4 regions of the Alteromonas sp. ABV4_150 genome follow, and region 1 is predicted to be linked to each of the others. Evidence: predicted binding sites of a transcription regulator. Region 1 holds the regulator's gene; each other region holds the start of a gene.

Region 1 (4,208 bases):
CTGGCGTTGGCGTTACTGGCAAAAGGTTAATGTATTCTTTATACAACAAAGGCGCATGAAGTGCGCCTTTAGTCATCTACTCGTGTAGTCTTGTTATCGCTATACAAAATCAATCGCCTGAACGCACGCCCAACATGTGGCAGATGGCGTAGCTTAATTCACTACGGTTCAAAGTATAGAAATGGAAGTGTTTTACCCCTTCTTTAGCTAGTACTTTAACTTGGTCCATAGCAATGTTAGCGCCTATTAAATTACGGGTGGCTTGGTCATCGGCATCAAGGCCGTCGAACATTTTGTGCAACCATCCCGGTACATGAACATTTGTGAACCCCGCGAATTTCACAAGTGTTTGGTAGTTGGTTACCGGCAATATACCCGGAACGATATCTAAGTCGACACCAGCTGCAGCAGCGCGGTCTCTAAATCGCAGGTAAACACTTGTGTCGAAGAAGAACTGGGTTATCGCTTCGGTAGCGCCAGCTTCGGCCTTGCGTTTAAGATTTAGCAAGTCGAATTGCGCATTTGGCGCTTCAGGGTGTTTTTCCGGGTAGGCAGCAACTGATATATCAAAATCGGCAACGTCTTTTAGCAAGGCAACAAGATCAGAGGCATACATCTCTGTTTTTTCTACCCCTGGCGGTAAATCGCCACGAAGCGCAACAATACGGCGGATACCTGAGTCCCAGTAGTCTTTTGCAATTTGCTTAAGCTCATCACGGCTAGCATCAACACAGGTCAAGTGAGGAACCGCCGCGACACCGGTTTGCTGCTGAATGCGTTTTACTACGTCGTGGGTTCTGTCACGCTCACCGCTATTCGCGCCGTAGGTTACCGACATGTAGCTTGGCTTTAGCGGCGCTAGACGTTCAACTGACTTCCACAGGGTCTGTTCCATGGCTTCCGTTTTAGGCGGAAAGAATTCAAAAGATACATCAATATCACGCAGTTCCGACAGGGACTGGTTTAATGCATCGATACCTTGTGCGTAAGAAACCATGGTTTATACTCTCAAAAATGTAATCTTATAGACGTTTAGACGTCTAAATTAAAGAATATATGTCTAGACGTCAAGAGGTTTACACTGCTCAATTGACCTTTTCGTGAACTTGTTTAGAATTTCTCTTCATAATATAAAAAGAGTAGACCGAGTTATTACAATGGCAGAATGGAACGGTAAATATATTCACCCCTACGCAGAGCATGGGAAAAAGAGCGAACAGGTAAAGAAAGTCACTGTATCTATACCTATTAATGTGCTTAAAGCGCTTACTGATGAGCGCACCCGCCGCCAGATCAATAATTTGCGCCACGCCACTAACTCGGAACTGTTGTGCGAGGCATTTTTACACGCGTTTACCGGGCAACCTTTGCCTAACGATGACGACTTACGTAAAGACAATCCTAATCGAGTGCCGGCTGAAGCAAGGCGTATTATGGAAGAAATGGGTATTGACCCAAGCTTCGAAAATGATGTGTCTCAAGACGACTGATATTTAGTATTAAAGAGAAACGGCGCTGTGTTGTAAGTGATAATCTTCAACACAGCGCCGTTTTTTATTTACTTTTATTCTTCTGGGCTTTCAGGCACTCGTGCAACGCCCGACTCAATAGCCGCCTTAGATACCGCAGTAGCGATACGTTCACATAAACGCGGGTCCATAGGTTTAGGAATAATGTACTCCTTACCAAATGTCAGGCTATCGCTTTTGCTCGCAGCTAATACTTCTTCTGGAACGGGTTCTTTTGTGATAGAGCGAAGGGCTTCAACCGCCGCCACTTTCATCTCATCATTAATGGCCGTCGCGCGAACATCAAGGGCGCCGCGGAAAATGAACGGAAAGCACAGTACGTTGTTTACCTGATTAGGATAATCCGAGCGACCAGTAGCCATAATTAGGTCTTTGCGTACTTCGTGAGCAAGTTCAGGCTTTATCTCTGGGTCAGGGTTTGAGCATGCAAACACAATTGGGTTCTCAGCCATCAAAGAAAGTGCTTCAGGCGGTAAAACATCAGGGCCTGATACACCAACAAAGATATCAGCGCCTTCCATTACGTCTTCAAGGGTGCGCTTATCGGTATTGTTAGCAAAAAGCTTCTTATGCTCAGTCAAGTCTTCGCGACGAGTGTGGATAACACCTTTTCTATCTAACATGTAGATGCGCTCGCGTTGGGCTCCACACTTAATCAATAGCTCCATACAGGCAACCGCTGCTGCGCCAGCACCCATGCAAACGATTTTAGCGCTCTCTATATTTTTGCCCTGAATCTCCAGCGCGTTAAGCATACCTGCTGCGGTTACAATAGCGGTACCGTGCTGATCATCATGAAATACTGGAATTTTACAGCGCTTAATCAACTCTTGCTCAATTTCAAAGCACTCAGGCGCTTTGATATCTTCTAGGTTGATACCACCGAACGTATCAGCAATATTTGCTACAGTATTGATGAATTCTTCTGTAGTACGATGTTTTACTTCAATATCAATAGCATCTAAACCAGCAAAGCGTTTAAACAAAAGCGCCTTGCCTTCCATGACAGGTTTTGAAGCTAATGGGCCTAAATTACCCAAGCCTAAAATTGCCGTTCCGTTACTAATAACAGCAATAAGGTTGCCTTTACCCGTATACTTATAGGCATTATCTGCATCTTCGGCGATTTCTCTCACCGGTTCGGCGACGCCTGGGCTATAAGCAAGAGCAAGATCGTCGACGCTATCGGCAGGTTTAGATAGCTCTACGCGGATCTTTCCAGGTGTGGGTTTGGCGTGATAGTCGAGTGCGCGTTGTCTAAAATCTGACATGTAAAAAGGTATCCTTAGATGTAGGGTTCATCAGTGTTTACGTTCACGCTCTGTCGCTATTTTATTATCGTTGTAGTTATGGGTAGATAAACGTAAGCGCGTTACAACCAACTAATGACAAAAGTGATTATAAATAGTTGTTAGCACTGGTGTGGTATGTCGGAACTTGCAGACCTAGCGTTAACTCTGCGTGATTCTCCTCACATATCGCTGTTGATATTAGGCCTAACACGTAGGCCAAAATTTAAACACAAAAGCGCCACAAGTCTTAGTAATAGAGCATTATTCATAATATTAATGCTCACTATCAAAGTGCCGTTCGCAACTCTAACACAGCCAATCACTGTGTACATATCTGATCAGAATTATCATTTATCAATGTAGGTTAGGCATACTAATTAGACCAGTAAAATAAGCCTATAATTGCCATTCATAAAATTTATTTTTAACCCTGTTTTCATTCTGTTGGTGTATTGAAAGGCAGTGTGTTGATAGAGTGTTAGTGTGACTGATAGTCTATTAATCCATACCCGTAAAAACAGTTCTTAAAAATATGAATCCTAAAAACCGTCTTTTATTTTTAGGTTTTATATTTCTGATAAACTAGGATGAAAGGCCTCTCAGGATAGCTTTGAAGACAAAGAATATGACAGAAAGAAAACTAATCGCAGTGCTAACTGACGTGTGTGACAACGTAAAATCTGACGATAACGGATTCGTCTGGCTTACTCATCTTGGGTCTTGGAAAACACCTAAAGTTATTGCCGTGTTTAATACGGAGCAGAAGAAGCAGCAAGCGTTGATTAATGGTTGGGATATGGACTTTATAAATCAGGTGAATACTGCGCTTGAATCTATAAAGTCTATTCCCGTCGGTATTTATTTTGATAGTGAAGAAGCGTGTAAAAAACAAAGTAGAGGGGACTGGGATAAACACTTGTCAGGAGTCAAAAAGCTTCATTAGGCATAATGAGCGCTTTGTTTTTAAATGTAAGCGATATTGATATGGTCAATTAGCTCTAAATAAGAGGCGTTGCCAGCAAGGGAGGTCATTCAATGTTAGTTTTCTAGCGTAAGTAGTCACCTTCAGGCAAAAAAAAAGCGCCATAAAGGCGCTTTTTCGAACTCGATATCAGGCTTACTTTTTGCCCAATGCACCGAAACGCTTCTTGAAGCGATCAACACGACCACCAGTATCAACGTTACGTTGCTTACCAGTGTAGAATGGGTGACATGAAGAACATACGTCTAGGTTGATGTCTTTACCAAGCGTAGAGCGAATCTTCATTACGTTACCACATGAGCAAGTTGCTGTGATTTCTTCGTATTTAGGGTGGATATCTTGTTTCATTGGGTTACCTCAAATAATAAGGCCGTATCGCTATACAACCCGAAGTCGCACACCATA
Region 2 (4,208 bases), 240 kb from region 1:
GCGCGATCCGAACTGTTCTCTGGCCCCGCTCATATCCCTTCCTCTTGTTGAGTTATTGTTATAACAGTTCGCTTATCACTCATTGTGAAATACAAAAATACCTTGGTTAGAGAAAAGACTTTTTGTACTCATAATGTGTACTTGTTGTTTGCGCTTGATACTCATCGGTATCAAGCTGCGCGAACTGATATTATTTATTATCAGGATGGCGTTTGTTGTTATGACTCACGTGTGGCGTCAACGCGTTGTATTGCTGCCTCTATGGGCGTATCAATACGCTGCACCATTCCCAAAATAGCATGGTAACAGCAGTGAAATAAAAAGTCTTGATGTTGAACTTGCTGAAATGATACTAGGCCGTATCACCAAGTTACCACTTCGCCATTCCAGTCGATAAAATGACAAGCTTGGTCCCGATCAAGCGCTGAAAGGTGGTGAATAAGTTGTTTTGCAGTAAATTCCGGGGTAAATAGCTTTTTAGCGGCCACATTCTTTTGAAAAGGCTTCGACAGGCCAGTGTCAACAGTACCTGGGTGGTAACAAACAAGCATGACATCTTTTAATCTGCGCTTGTACTCTACCGAGGCGGTTTTGACAAACATATTGAGCGCGGCTTTCGATGAACGGTAGCCATACCATCCGCCAAGCCCGTTATCTGATATGCTCCCAACTCTTGCGCTTAGACAAACAAGGGTGGACCCTTCTTTACTCATAATATTGACCAAATGCTTAAGCCATATAGCGGGAATAATGCTGTTTGTCGCGAAGTAAGCGGTCAGGGCTTCCTCGCTAACATCTTCTAAGCGTTTTTCGGGGTGAATTCCTTCGCATTCGTTATGCAAAAAACCGGTTGTTATTACTACCGTATTTAACACAACGTCTTGCTCAGCGAGTTGTTTTACAAAACCACTGATATGCTTATCATCCTGTTCAGAAATTTGATGATACGAAACATTTTCTAAGTTGTTTTCTTCGTTTGTAGCTGCACGACTTACTGCAAACACCCTTGCGCCTGCACTGCGATATTGTTCTATAAGCGCAGACGCTATGCCACCAGATGCGCCCACTACAAGTACGTTATTTTCCATTCGGCTCTCCCGGTACACAGCGGTCGCACTGGCGTTTTTTTCCCGTTAAAAGGTAAGAGATGGTGTATCTATGTTTCGCGAATACATTGTAAAACGCATCGGCGGCATAACGAATGACTGGCCAGCGAAGCGGAGCATAAATCCAGCCCATACCTACTGCCTTCCACGCTTCATGGGTAACATCAAGTCCGGTAATTAGGGTACCGTCCTCGCGAAGCCCGTGAATTCTGGCATTAAGCGCATGCCAATCCATGTCAGGATAACGACTTGCAAAATCAGGGGCCTGAATGTCGACCAAGGTGAGTTTGTTATGTTGGTCTCTTTTGCGTAGATGACGCATTTCGGCTATGCACAAAGGGCAATAACCGTCGTAAAAAATAATCACTTCTACCTACCTCTGCTAAATAAGACGCTTATCGCTTAAAAGACGATTTCGCCCATGCAAACATGGAAAAACAAAAAATACATCGCGTTTGCCGTGCACTATCAGCACACTTGTAGCGGCCAGTTTAAAACCGTTTTAAGCCGTCGCACGTTATTCTTATTTAATATTCGTTTATACGATAAAAAAACACGCTTGGATGACTTGTGTTGTGACCTACTGACACCCACACTACAAGCAAAGATTAAGAGAGGTTTTATTATGGCAAATTTACAAGTGGCCACTTTAGCAGGCGGATGCTTTTGGTGTATCGAATCTGCGTTTAACACTGTTGAAGGCGTAGAAAAAGCTATTTCTGGTTATGCTGGAGGTGAAAAAGCCGATCCAACCTATGAAGAGGTATGTACGGGAAGCACTGGTCATGCAGAAGTGGTACAAGTAACGTTTGATGCAGACAACATCAGCTACCGTGAAATTCTAGAGATTTTCTTCGCGCTACACGATCCTACTCAGCTAAACAGACAAGGTAATGATGTGGGTACACAGTATCGCAGTGCAATCTTCTATCACGACGATGCTCAAAAAGCGGAAGCTGAAAAAATTATTGCACAAATCACAGAAGAAGAAATTTGGCCCGACCCGGTAGTCACTGAAATAGTAGCCGTGAATAACTACTATGACGCCGAAGACTACCATCAGGATTATTTCAAAAACAATCCGCAGAACCAGTATTGCTCTATGGTCGTTGCACCTAAGCTTGCAAAATTCAAAAAGACTTTTGCTTCTCGCCTTCGCAGCGATGCATAGGTAAAGTCACCTTTTTTAGCGGCGTTTACAGGCTGGCTAAAAACGAAAGGGTTGCTTGGTAGCAACCCTTTTTCGGTTTAAAGGACATCGCGAGTAGATAGACGCTAATCAAACCAAACGTCATTGATTTCTATCGGAAACAGTAACGGCGCTAAATCTTCATAACGCTTCTTATGCGCTTCACATACCGCATTTTTCATGTAATTCTTTTCCCACGGATCGTTGATAATCCATAGCCTACTATCAATGGTGACTAACCCTTCCATTGACGAATTATCCATTGTGTACTGTTCGCAATTTTGATCACTGGCAACATCAAAGATAATGGGAATGCGCTTTGTTGGCTTGCTACCAGTGGTATCAATTACCCACAATTCATTGTCGTTTCTTGCGGCGCCAAATAAATATGATGCGCCTGTTGAGTGCGTATATAAAGCCAAGCCATTTATGGGGTGATTACCCGAGGTAAACGAAGGGAGCTGAAGGTCTGGTTCGCTAACAGTTGCAAAATCGCTCGATGAGAAAAAGTCTTTATCGACAGACAAAGTGAAGATTCTTGGCTGCCCCGCTTTATCTTTTTCCAATGCCAAATACAAAGTGCCGTCTTTCGCCATGGTCAGGCCTTCAATACCATCGTTAGGAAAGTTACCTACTTCGAACTCTTTCGGAAACTGGAGCGGACGCACATCTGACATTTCAACAGCGCCATTGTCCTTTCGCGTTAGTTTGACCAATAGGGTTGGGTAGTCTGTAGAGCCTGTATCTTCGTATTTGGTTTCACAACGAGGGCCTAAGGCACCAGTACGGGTTGCATCTTCTGTGACGGTGTAAATGACATTAGAATTTCTAGGGTCTACCGCTAACGCTTCTAAATCTGGTTGTTCGCTTAAGTAACTATAGAAGCAGCTTCGGCGCACAGCTCTTGAGAATGAAAAGCGCTCACTAGAGGCAACGAGCGTTGCGGTTTCTGGTGAAATGCTATGTAACTTCAACTGCTGAGTAACATCCGCACTTGCATCAGCAATGGTAACTAGCTGTCCGTCTAGCACCACTAGCCCGGATGTTTGGGGGTCAAACATAACTTTTCCAGATTCATCAAGGATCCACTTCCCTACTGTTGTTTCTGTCAAATCTGTAGGTTCTGGACTGATAATGACATCTTTTGGTTCGCTGCATGCGGTGACCAGCATTACGGTTAAAACGGTGGCGGATAAGTATTTAAGCATAATATGAAGTCCTCTCTCGACTCACTAAAGCGAGAGCAAAAGCTAAAACTGAAAAAATTGTAAGGGAGTATATCGAGCATACCGTTTATGCACAAAAAAGAGTAAGGTTATATCTCATAAATCGAGTATTGAAGGAGAGAGTCATTCCTACGCAGCACTTGCCCCAAGTCATAGCAGGGCCAATAGTTAGAAAAGTGACGCCTACTGAAAGCCATATATGGGTAGTGACTAGTAGCGCAGAAAAACCATCGCTGAAACTATCGTCTTGTGACCAAACGATAGCAGGTGAGTGTCAGAGTGAAACTATACGCGTAGGTTCTTATGCTTTCATCCACCTCATCTCTTTTTATTCGGCTGACACTTTTAAAGACAGAGTGCGAATTAGCTATCAACTGTTATTTGACGATTCGTCTGCCCAAGCCAATTGGGAAAAAGAACAGCGGGCAATACTTTACGATGGTCAATCTTCGCCAAGTTTTCACTTCACAGAAACACCCGAAACTATTTTGCATGGCTCTTGCCGCAAACCCCACTATCACGATGATGATGCGCTGGCGCAGGTTGACGTTTTACATAAGAATGCGTTCGAAAGGGGTGAGGACTTTCCCGATCTTTTACTGATGACGGGGGATCAAATTTATGCGGATGATGTCGCAGGTCCCATGCTTAAAGCTATTCACAGTGTGATAGAGCGTTTAGGCCTTT
Region 3 (4,208 bases), 1.4 Mb from region 1:
CAGAGCCACCTAATAGTTCAGGAAGTAATGGACCAAACGCGTTTAATGCGTTTTGCGACGCTTTACGTGAAGCAATGTTTTGCGGGTTAGCTTGAAGTTCAGCGATGATAGCGTCTGCCTTGTCGCTGAAATCTGCTGGCAACTCGCCATTTACACGGCGTTTGAATTCTGCTGCGAGCTCTGGATAAGCGGCTTCGTATGCTGCGAAAGCGTCATTCCACGCGCTTTCCGCTTTTGAGCCTTTCTCTTTGCCATCCCAACCAGCGTAAATATCGTCTGGAATTTCGAACGCGCCATGGCTCCAGCCAAGCTTCTCGCGAGTGGCTACAATTTCATCTTCACCTAGTGGTGCACCGTGACAAGACTCGGTACCTTCTTTATTAGGCGAACCGAAGCCAATAGTGGTTTTACAACAAATTAGCGTAGGCTGCGCCGTATTCGCCTGCGCCTTTTCAATGGCGGCTTTGACTTGCTCTGCATCGTGACCGTCAACGCCTTCAATCACTTCCCAACCATAGCTCTTAAAGCGTGCAGGTGTATCATCAGTGAACCAGCCTTCTACTTCACCATCAATTGAAATACCGTTGTCGTCCCAAAATGCAATGAGCTTACCAAGGCCTAGTGTACCGGCTAGTGAACATGTCTCGTGTGAGATACCTTCCATTAAGCAGCCGTCGCCTAAGAATGCGTAGGTGTGGTGGTCAACAATAGTGTGACCATCTTTGTTAAATTGTGCCGCTAGTACTTTTTCGGCAAGCGCCATACCCACAGCATTACTGATACCTTGGCCTAGTGGGCCAGTGGTCGTTTCAACGCCTGGCGCATAACCGTACTCTGGGTGACCTGGCGTTTTTGAATGCAATTGGCGGAAGTTCTTCAGCTCTTCAATAGGCAGTTCATAGCCTGAAAGGTGAAGAAGAGAGTACAACAGCATCGAGCCGTGACCATTTGAAAGCACAAAGCGATCGCGGTTAGCCCAAGACGGGTTTGCTGGGTTGTGTGATAAGAAATCACCCCATAGTACCTGTGCGATATCAGCCATCCCCATTGGGGCGCCTGGGTGACCAGATTTAGCTTGTTGAACGGCGTCCATACTTAATGCACGGATTGCATTGGCGAGTTCACGACGAGAGGGCATGTTGTCTCCTGATTTATTTTGTATCTTTTGTTTCGTATCTTAGCGGGCTAGCAGAGCTAGACGAGCGTAGAGATAAGGCGTTTGCTCTACTTCTTTATACGATTGAATGTGGCGTTATTCTTACCTATGCCACCTAACAGTTCAATGAGTTTTCATTGCCAATAGCGAAAGTAATAGTAAAAAATGGTCTATACGCTCACCAATGCGTATTAGCACGGTAATAAAAACCCTCTTTCCTTTGCCTAAGTCTTTTTATTTTATACAAATAACCTTAATACTGATCGGGTTGTGTCAACATTTCGTAACAAAGAGACTTTTAGACGTCTAGAAGTAAAGACTGGTATTTATAACTTGTTTTAGTACAATATACGACTATTTTGATAATTTAACGCTTACGGAGCATTTATGGCCACGCATTTATTCACATCCGAGTCAGTGTCTGAAGGACATCCGGACAAAATTGCTGATCAGATCTCAGATGCGGTTCTTGACGCTATTTTAGAACAAGATCCTCGCGCTCGGGTGGCCTGCGAAACGTATGTAAAAACCGGTATGGTTTTAGTAGGTGGTGAAGTCACCACTTCTGCATGGGTAGACATTGAAGAACTTACCCGAAAAACTGTTAAAGAAATTGGCTACACGCACTCAGATATGGGCTTTGATGCCGATTCATGTGCCGTATTAAATGCTATTGGCAAACAGTCTCCTGACATTAATCAAGGTGTTGACCGCGCAAGCTTAGAAGAACAAGGCGCGGGCGACCAAGGCCTTATGTTTGGTTACGCTAGCGACGAAACTGATGTACTCATGCCGGCGCCTATCACGTACTCTCACCGTCTTGTTCAAAAACAAGCGGAAGTACGTAAGTCTGGTAAGTTAGACTGGTTGCGTCCAGATGCGAAAAGCCAAATTACATTCAAATATGAAAACGACAAGCCAGTAGGCATTGATGCTGTTGTAATTTCTACCCAACACTGCGATTCAGTAAGCACTGAAACAGTACGTGAAGCGGTAATGGAAGAAATCATCAAGCCTGTGCTTCCAAGCGAGTGGATAGATGGCAATACGCGTTTTCACATCAATCCAACGGGGAGATTCGTAATCGGTGGTCCAATGGGCGACTGTGGCTTAACAGGTCGTAAAATTATCGTAGATACATACGGCGGTATGGCTCGTCACGGCGGCGGCGCGTTCTCAGGCAAAGATCCATCAAAGGTTGACCGCAGTGCAGCATACGCGGGCCGTTATGTTGCTAAGAACATTGTGGCAGCAGGTCTTGCTAAGCGCTGTGAAATCCAAGTTTCTTACGCTATTGGTGTTGCAGAGCCAACGTCTATCAGCATTGATACTTTTGGTACTGGTGTGGTAGATGAAAAAACACTGGTAGCTTTAGTGCGCGAACACTTTGATTTACGTCCTTACGGCCTTATCCAAATGCTAAACCTTGAGCGCCCAATTTATCGCCCAACAGCTGCATACGGTCACTTTGGTCGCGACGAATTCCCATGGGAAGCAACGGATAAAGCTGAGGCATTAAAAGCATCAGTCTAATTCTATAAGCAGATAACGCTTTTTTGATAACGCCGCTAAGTTGTAAGGTTTTGTATCGAAGCTTTACAACCTAGCGGCGTTTTTAATTGAAACCTGTAAAGTTACTTAAGTTAGCCAGTTAAATTAAAAACGGTAAAGAGTATTTCCATCCTTTGTATTTGAGGCTATTCTTAAATAACGAACACATTATTGCTTGTAATCATTTTTTGTTTACTGGCTACAATAACAACAACTTGGGCTTTTCCATGAATGTGGTTACTGGTACTCTCCTTGCCTTTACGCTGACTGTTTCGATAACAGCCCTACCCGTGTTCGCGGAAGTTAATAGTACTAACTACAGCCCAATACAGTTTAAAAGCAAAAAAATAGCTCGGTGGCAGCTAAACAGTATGTACCGCGTTCAATCCACGACTGAAACCTACCTTTACGACAACAGTTATACCTATCCAGCGGGCTCACAAGGTATGTTTAGCGCCAGTCGGCGTTTTAACACTTGGGTACCTCAGAAGGTTTATGCAACCTACAAAACAAACAATACCGCTTTTCAACATTACGCCGAGTGGCTTTATTTACCTCACGATGTAGGTACGTTTACGCGATTAGGTTGGCTACTTGGCCAAAGCGAAGGGTTAAATATGGCAGTAGAACTTGAGCATAGACAAATCGGGGAAGAAGAGAATATGGCGCTTTCTCTAGGCGTTAATTATCTGTTTTAGTCTAATTTTCGTTTTAAATATTCAGTAGTTGTGAAGAATCAGTACTTTGTTCTCATTGCGACAATACCTCAGTATCACTTTGTTGTCAGCGCCATTGTTTGAGCGTAGGTTTGTTGAATTATCATTGCGTCAGAACTTGCTCGATGACGTTTTACGTCCAGTTTAGCAGTCAGGCTATTCTTGACGTCGTGCCACTTCTCCATTTGAGGTTCACTTAATATATACTCTAAGGCACGGCAGGTGAATGACATTTCAACTTGCGCAGTAGCGTAAAGCTTAATTAACCAAGGATTATCAACCACCCACCCGTCACTGTACACAATGGTGTTCCCTAAAAAGTTATTTAGCTCGACGCACACTTTATGGGGCTCTTCACCACGCGCTTGCAACATTTGTTTAGAGATGCCGTGCAACGATTCCGCCTTGGAATCCCAGTGAACCCAAGATTCAAACGGCCTCAATAGCTTGCACCATTTTGCACCATCATAGCGCACAATGCCTATTTCTATGGGGTAACTTTCTGCTCCAAACCCACTTGCTTCTACATCTATAATGGTAGGCAATGTTGTATTTTGCACTTATACTCCAAACTACTGTTCTCCTTTATTTTTAATAGTGAGAGAGAATATCTTCAATACAGGCACAAATGTTTTTTAATTCTAGCTGCGCGCTGGGCTCTTGCATGGATGCTCACTATATAACCGTTTAGCTTCACACCGTTTGTTCAATAGCAGAATCGTGCCACATTGGTCTTTTCTCAGTAAAACAATAAACATTGCCTTGAAAGAAAACTGTTTACATAG
Region 4 (4,208 bases), 1.7 Mb from region 1:
GAAGATGACCGATTCAGCAACTTTAACTACCAGGCTACTGTAGCTGCGGGTTGGAACCAAAAGGTTCTTCAAAACAAGCGCCATACCTTAGAATATTCAATCGGTCCGGGTTATTCTTTCATTGAAACTCAAGACGGTGAAAACCTTGATAGCATGATTGTTCGTGCATCATCAGCATATTCTTGGAAGATTTCTGATACTGCTAAATTTACTCAAACAGTGAGTACAGAAGTGGGTTCTGACAACACTAAGTCACGTGCTGAGTCAGCCCTAACTGCTACCATTAGCGGTAACCTTTCTATGCGTCTTTCATTTAAATTAGACCACAACACCAACGTTGATGATGACGTAGAAAAGCTTGATACTGAAACTGCTGTTAGCCTAGTTTACAACTTCTTCTAAGCCGAACTAATTTGTTTAAAGGTCAATAGGACCTTCAAAAAATAGAAGTAAAAAGTATTGAAGTAAAATGATAAGCATAAAAAACGCTGCACATAGTGCAGCGTTTTTGTTTGGCTACAAACAAGGCTTCTTAGTGGAGAATACGAGTCTTAATTGTGCCATCAATTTGTTGAAGCTCTGCCAATGCCTCATAGCCGCGATCTTCTTTAACATCCACTACCACGTACCCTATTTCAGCGTTTGTTTGTAAGTATTGCGCTTCAATGTTGATGCCTTTTTCAGCGAATGCTTTGTTAATTTGCGTAAGTATACCTGGCTGGTTTTTGTGTACGTGAAGCAGACGCGAACGACCAGTGTGCTCAGGAAGTGATACTTCAGGGAAGTTAACCGCAGACAAAGTAGAGCCGTTGTCGCTGTATTTTGCGAGCTTACCTGCTACTTCAATGCCAATGTTTTCTTGCGCTTCTTGTGTGCTTCCGCCTACGTGTGGCGTAAGAATAACGTTATCAAATGCGCGAAGCGGAGACTCAAACTCCTCAGTGTTAGACTTTGGCTCTACGGGGAACACATCGATGGCAGCGCCGTTAAGGTGGCCACTTTCCAGCGCCTTAGCAAGTGCGTCAATATCAACTACGGTTCCGCGCGATGCGTTAATAAGAATGCTGCCTTCTTTCATTTGAGACAGTTCTTTTTCGCCAATCATATCTTGGGTTTGAGGCGTTTCGGGAACGTGTAACGATACTACATCAGAGGTATTAAGTAGCTTTTCAAGCGACTTCACCTGAGCAGAATTACCTAACACTAACTTGTCTTCGATATCGAAAAATTGAACGCGCATGCCCAGATGTTCAGCAAGAATACTAAGCTGTGTGCCTATGTGGCCATAACCAATAATACCTAAGGTTTTTCCGCGAGCTTCATAAGAGCCTACTGCGGTTTTCTCCCACTCACCGCGGTGTGCCTTAGCATTTTTGCTTGGTACTTGGCGAAGCAAAAGAATAATTTGTCCAAGAACGAGTTCTGCAACCGAGCGTGTGTTAGAAAAAGGCGCGTTGAAAACTGGAATACCACGGCGCTGTGTGGCTTCAAGGTTAACCTGGTTGGTACCAATGCAGAAACAGCCGATGGCAACAAGTTTTTGTGCTGCATCAACTACTTTTTCAGTAATTTGAGTGCGTGAACGAATGCCAACAAAGTGGGCGTCTTTGATTTTCTCTATTAACTCATCTTCAGGAAGAGAGGTTTTGAGAAATTCAATATTGCTATACCCATTGCTTTGTAGTGTTTCCAAAGCACTTTGGTGAACACCTTCCAACAACAAAATTCGGATTTTATCCTTCTCTAATGAAACTTTGCTCATGAACTCGCTATCTCTCGCTGATTTAATTGGGGTTGCTGGCAATGCGAACCATAGACTATCGTGGTTTTCTCAGTAGTAAATAATCTAAATATGCACTACTTTCTTTGCGATAGAGCCTGGTCTAGCGCCTGCTATCTAGCGTTTTTAATTACGCTAATTGCTTTAATAAAAAAGGTTTACAACCTAAAGCGACATATACATCTAGTCGCAAAAAGATTTACTACTTAGGACATCTAGACGTCTAAACGGAAATTAACAGAAAACACGTTAAGTTGAAAGCAGTATTTTGCGTAGCTTTTCATCAAAATACCGTGTTATCCGCGGCTAAAGTGCCTAATCCGTTTATGCTCATCAACTAAGTCATTGAGCAGTAACACTTCTGGCGATGCAATACCAAGGCACAGGTAAACGAGTCGTTTTGTTGTGCCATTGGCTGTACTTAGTGTTTTTTAAGGGCTATCACTTAAAGGTTTCAACACCACTATCGGTCGCACTTAACACGATATCTGCGCCACGCAGGGCGAAAATGCCGTTAGTCACCACTCCTGGAATATTGTTGATTTTTTGCTCTAGCTCACGAGGATTAAGTATTTCAAGGTTGTGTACATCTAAAATAACGTTACCATTATCTGTTACTACACCTTGTCTATACTCGGGGTCGCCACCTAGTTTTACCAGTTCGCGAGCGACAAAAGAGCGAGCCATAGGAATCACTTCTACGGGAAGTGGAAAACTGCCTAATACTTGAACACGCTTACTTTCATCTACAATACAAACAAACGTGGTAGCGGCACCTGCAACAATCTTCTCGCGGGTCAGGGCTGCACCGCCGCCCTTGATCATATGCTTGTGTTCAGTAACTTCATCGGCACCGTCAATATAAACTGAAAGGTTGCTAACTTCATTTAACTCGAAGACTTCAATGCCTAAGGCTTTCAAACGCTCGGTAGATGCTTCTGAGCTTGAAACCGCACCTTCAATTTTGTGCTTAATTTTGCCCAGTTCTTCTATGAAAAAATTAACAGTAGAGCCCGTTCCCACACCGACAATACTGTCTGCTTCAACATAGTCGATGGCTGCTTTGGCTACGGCTTGCTTTTTTTCGTTCTGATCCATGGTTACTCTCCAACTTATTATGCTTGCAAGTGTAACTTATAAGTGCACATGAACCCATAAGTTCATATGTTCAATTTGATATAGTGAAATTACGGTTTAGTGAATATAAGTGAGCGAGAAGGGGTCACGATAGCATCAAGCGGTACATCCCACGGCGCAGTTGGAAGGGCATCAACTTCTTGCACATCGTGAGCGATACCCACTAATTTTGGAGTATGCTGGTTTAAGGCTGACTGAGAATTGAATTTGCGTTGTGTAAAGCTTAAGGTGCGGTCGTAATAGCCCCCACCCATACCCAGGCGGTTTCCGTTTGTATCAAAGCCCACTAGTGGCATAAGAATAACATCGCATTGTGTAACAGGAATGACGGCCTGACAGGACAATACAGGCTCTTCTATATTGTATTTGTTATTAATTAACGGAGAATTAGGGGAATAAGATAAAAAAAGCAAGTGCCCTTTGCATATAGGGTGTAGCACAGGCAGCGCGAACGCTTTGTGCGAGAGTTGCCATATTGATTCAATATAATTTTTTAAGTTTACCTCGCCATCGTTAACCAAGTATCCCGCCACGGTCTTGCTATTTTTGATGAAGGGCAGGGTGTTAAGTTGCGTCGAGATGCGCTGTGAAGCGTATTCCTGTTGTTCCATAGATAAACCACGGCGCGCTTCACGAAGCTTTCTACGCAGCAGTGATCTGGCTTGCATCCTTTCTTTTGAAACATCTACTCGCATATTTGGTAGCCCTGCTTTGTGTAACCGCAGACTAGCTGCCTTTTCGCCCCAAATGAAGATTGAGCACTCGAACCAATTCGCTACTATCGATGGGTTTAGTTAACACATCATCAAGACCCCGCTCTCGCAAGTACTTTGACTCAGTTATCACGTCAGCCGTCAGTGCAACAACCGGTAAACCTGGCTTTTGAGCCTTTATCTGTGCCGTCGCTTCGTCGCCTTGAATGCCGGGTAAGTTAAGATCCATTAGTACTAAGTCGACGGGGTTAGACCTGGCGTATTCAACCCCCTCTTCACCTGTGCTTACCACAGAAAATGACACACCTAATTTTTCAAACAGGGTCTGAATAACCACTTGGTTTATATAGTGGTCTTCAACCACCAACACGTTTGCAGATTTATCAACGTTAACTTGTGCTACAAAGCTTTGAGGTTGTGCCTCAACAAACTGGTTCGCACTTAGCGCATCGGCAGGCAAGGTAACGCTAATGCGGGTTCCGTGATTTAGTTTACTGCTAACTTTAATTGTCCCATCCATAAGCTCGATAAGACGCCTAGATATATTTAAGCCTAAGCCAGTTCCACTAATCTCTTGA

Evidence for each region. The regulator MetJ, encoded in region 1, represses methionine synthesis genes. The targets are predictions, from matches to a motif close to TAGACGTCTAGACGTCTA.
Region 2: the regulator MetJ is predicted to act here: its motif matches at 1,638-1,655, upstream of msrA (peptide-methionine (S)-S-oxide reductase MsrA).
Region 3: the regulator MetJ is predicted to act here: its motif matches at 1,456-1,473, upstream of metK (methionine adenosyltransferase).
Region 4: the regulator MetJ is predicted to act here: its motif matches at 1,997-2,014, upstream of serA (phosphoglycerate dehydrogenase).

Annotation. Positions count from the first base shown of each region.
Region 1 covers NZ_CM149971.1:2,113,389-2,117,596, forward strand. The annotation lists gene metF (methylenetetrahydrofolate reductase) at 110-997, opposite strand; gene metJ (met regulon transcriptional regulator MetJ) at 1,158-1,490, shown strand; gene ACYX4M_RS09250 (malic enzyme-like NAD(P)-binding protein) at 1,565-2,800, opposite strand; gene ACYX4M_RS09255 (hypothetical protein) at 3,447-3,764, shown strand; gene rpmE (50S ribosomal protein L31) at 3,939-4,151, opposite strand.
Region 2 covers NZ_CM149971.1:2,356,255-2,360,462, reverse strand. The annotation lists gene ACYX4M_RS10320 (sodium-dependent transporter) at 1-33, opposite strand, end outside; gene ACYX4M_RS10315 (SDR family NAD(P)-dependent oxidoreductase) at 363-1,088, opposite strand; gene ACYX4M_RS10310 (thiol-disulfide oxidoreductase DCC family protein) at 1,078-1,473, opposite strand; gene msrA (peptide-methionine (S)-S-oxide reductase MsrA) at 1,732-2,277, shown strand; gene ACYX4M_RS10300 (hypothetical protein) at 2,382-3,503, opposite strand; gene ACYX4M_RS10295 (metallophosphoesterase family protein) at 3,662-4,208, shown strand, end outside.
Region 3 covers NZ_CM149971.1:755,484-759,691, forward strand. The annotation lists gene tkt (transketolase) at 1-1,138, opposite strand, end outside; gene metK (methionine adenosyltransferase) at 1,544-2,689, shown strand; gene ACYX4M_RS03260 (hypothetical protein) at 2,935-3,405, shown strand; gene ACYX4M_RS03265 (3'-5' exonuclease) at 3,480-3,983, opposite strand.
Region 4 covers NZ_CM149971.1:393,309-397,516, reverse strand. The annotation lists gene ACYX4M_RS01730 (DUF481 domain-containing protein) at 1-402, shown strand, start outside; gene serA (phosphoglycerate dehydrogenase) at 533-1,762, opposite strand; gene rpiA (ribose-5-phosphate isomerase RpiA) at 2,222-2,878, opposite strand; gene ACYX4M_RS01715 (5-formyltetrahydrofolate cyclo-ligase) at 2,968-3,585, opposite strand; partial or broken gene ACYX4M_RS01710 (ATP-binding protein) at 3,644-4,208, opposite strand, start outside.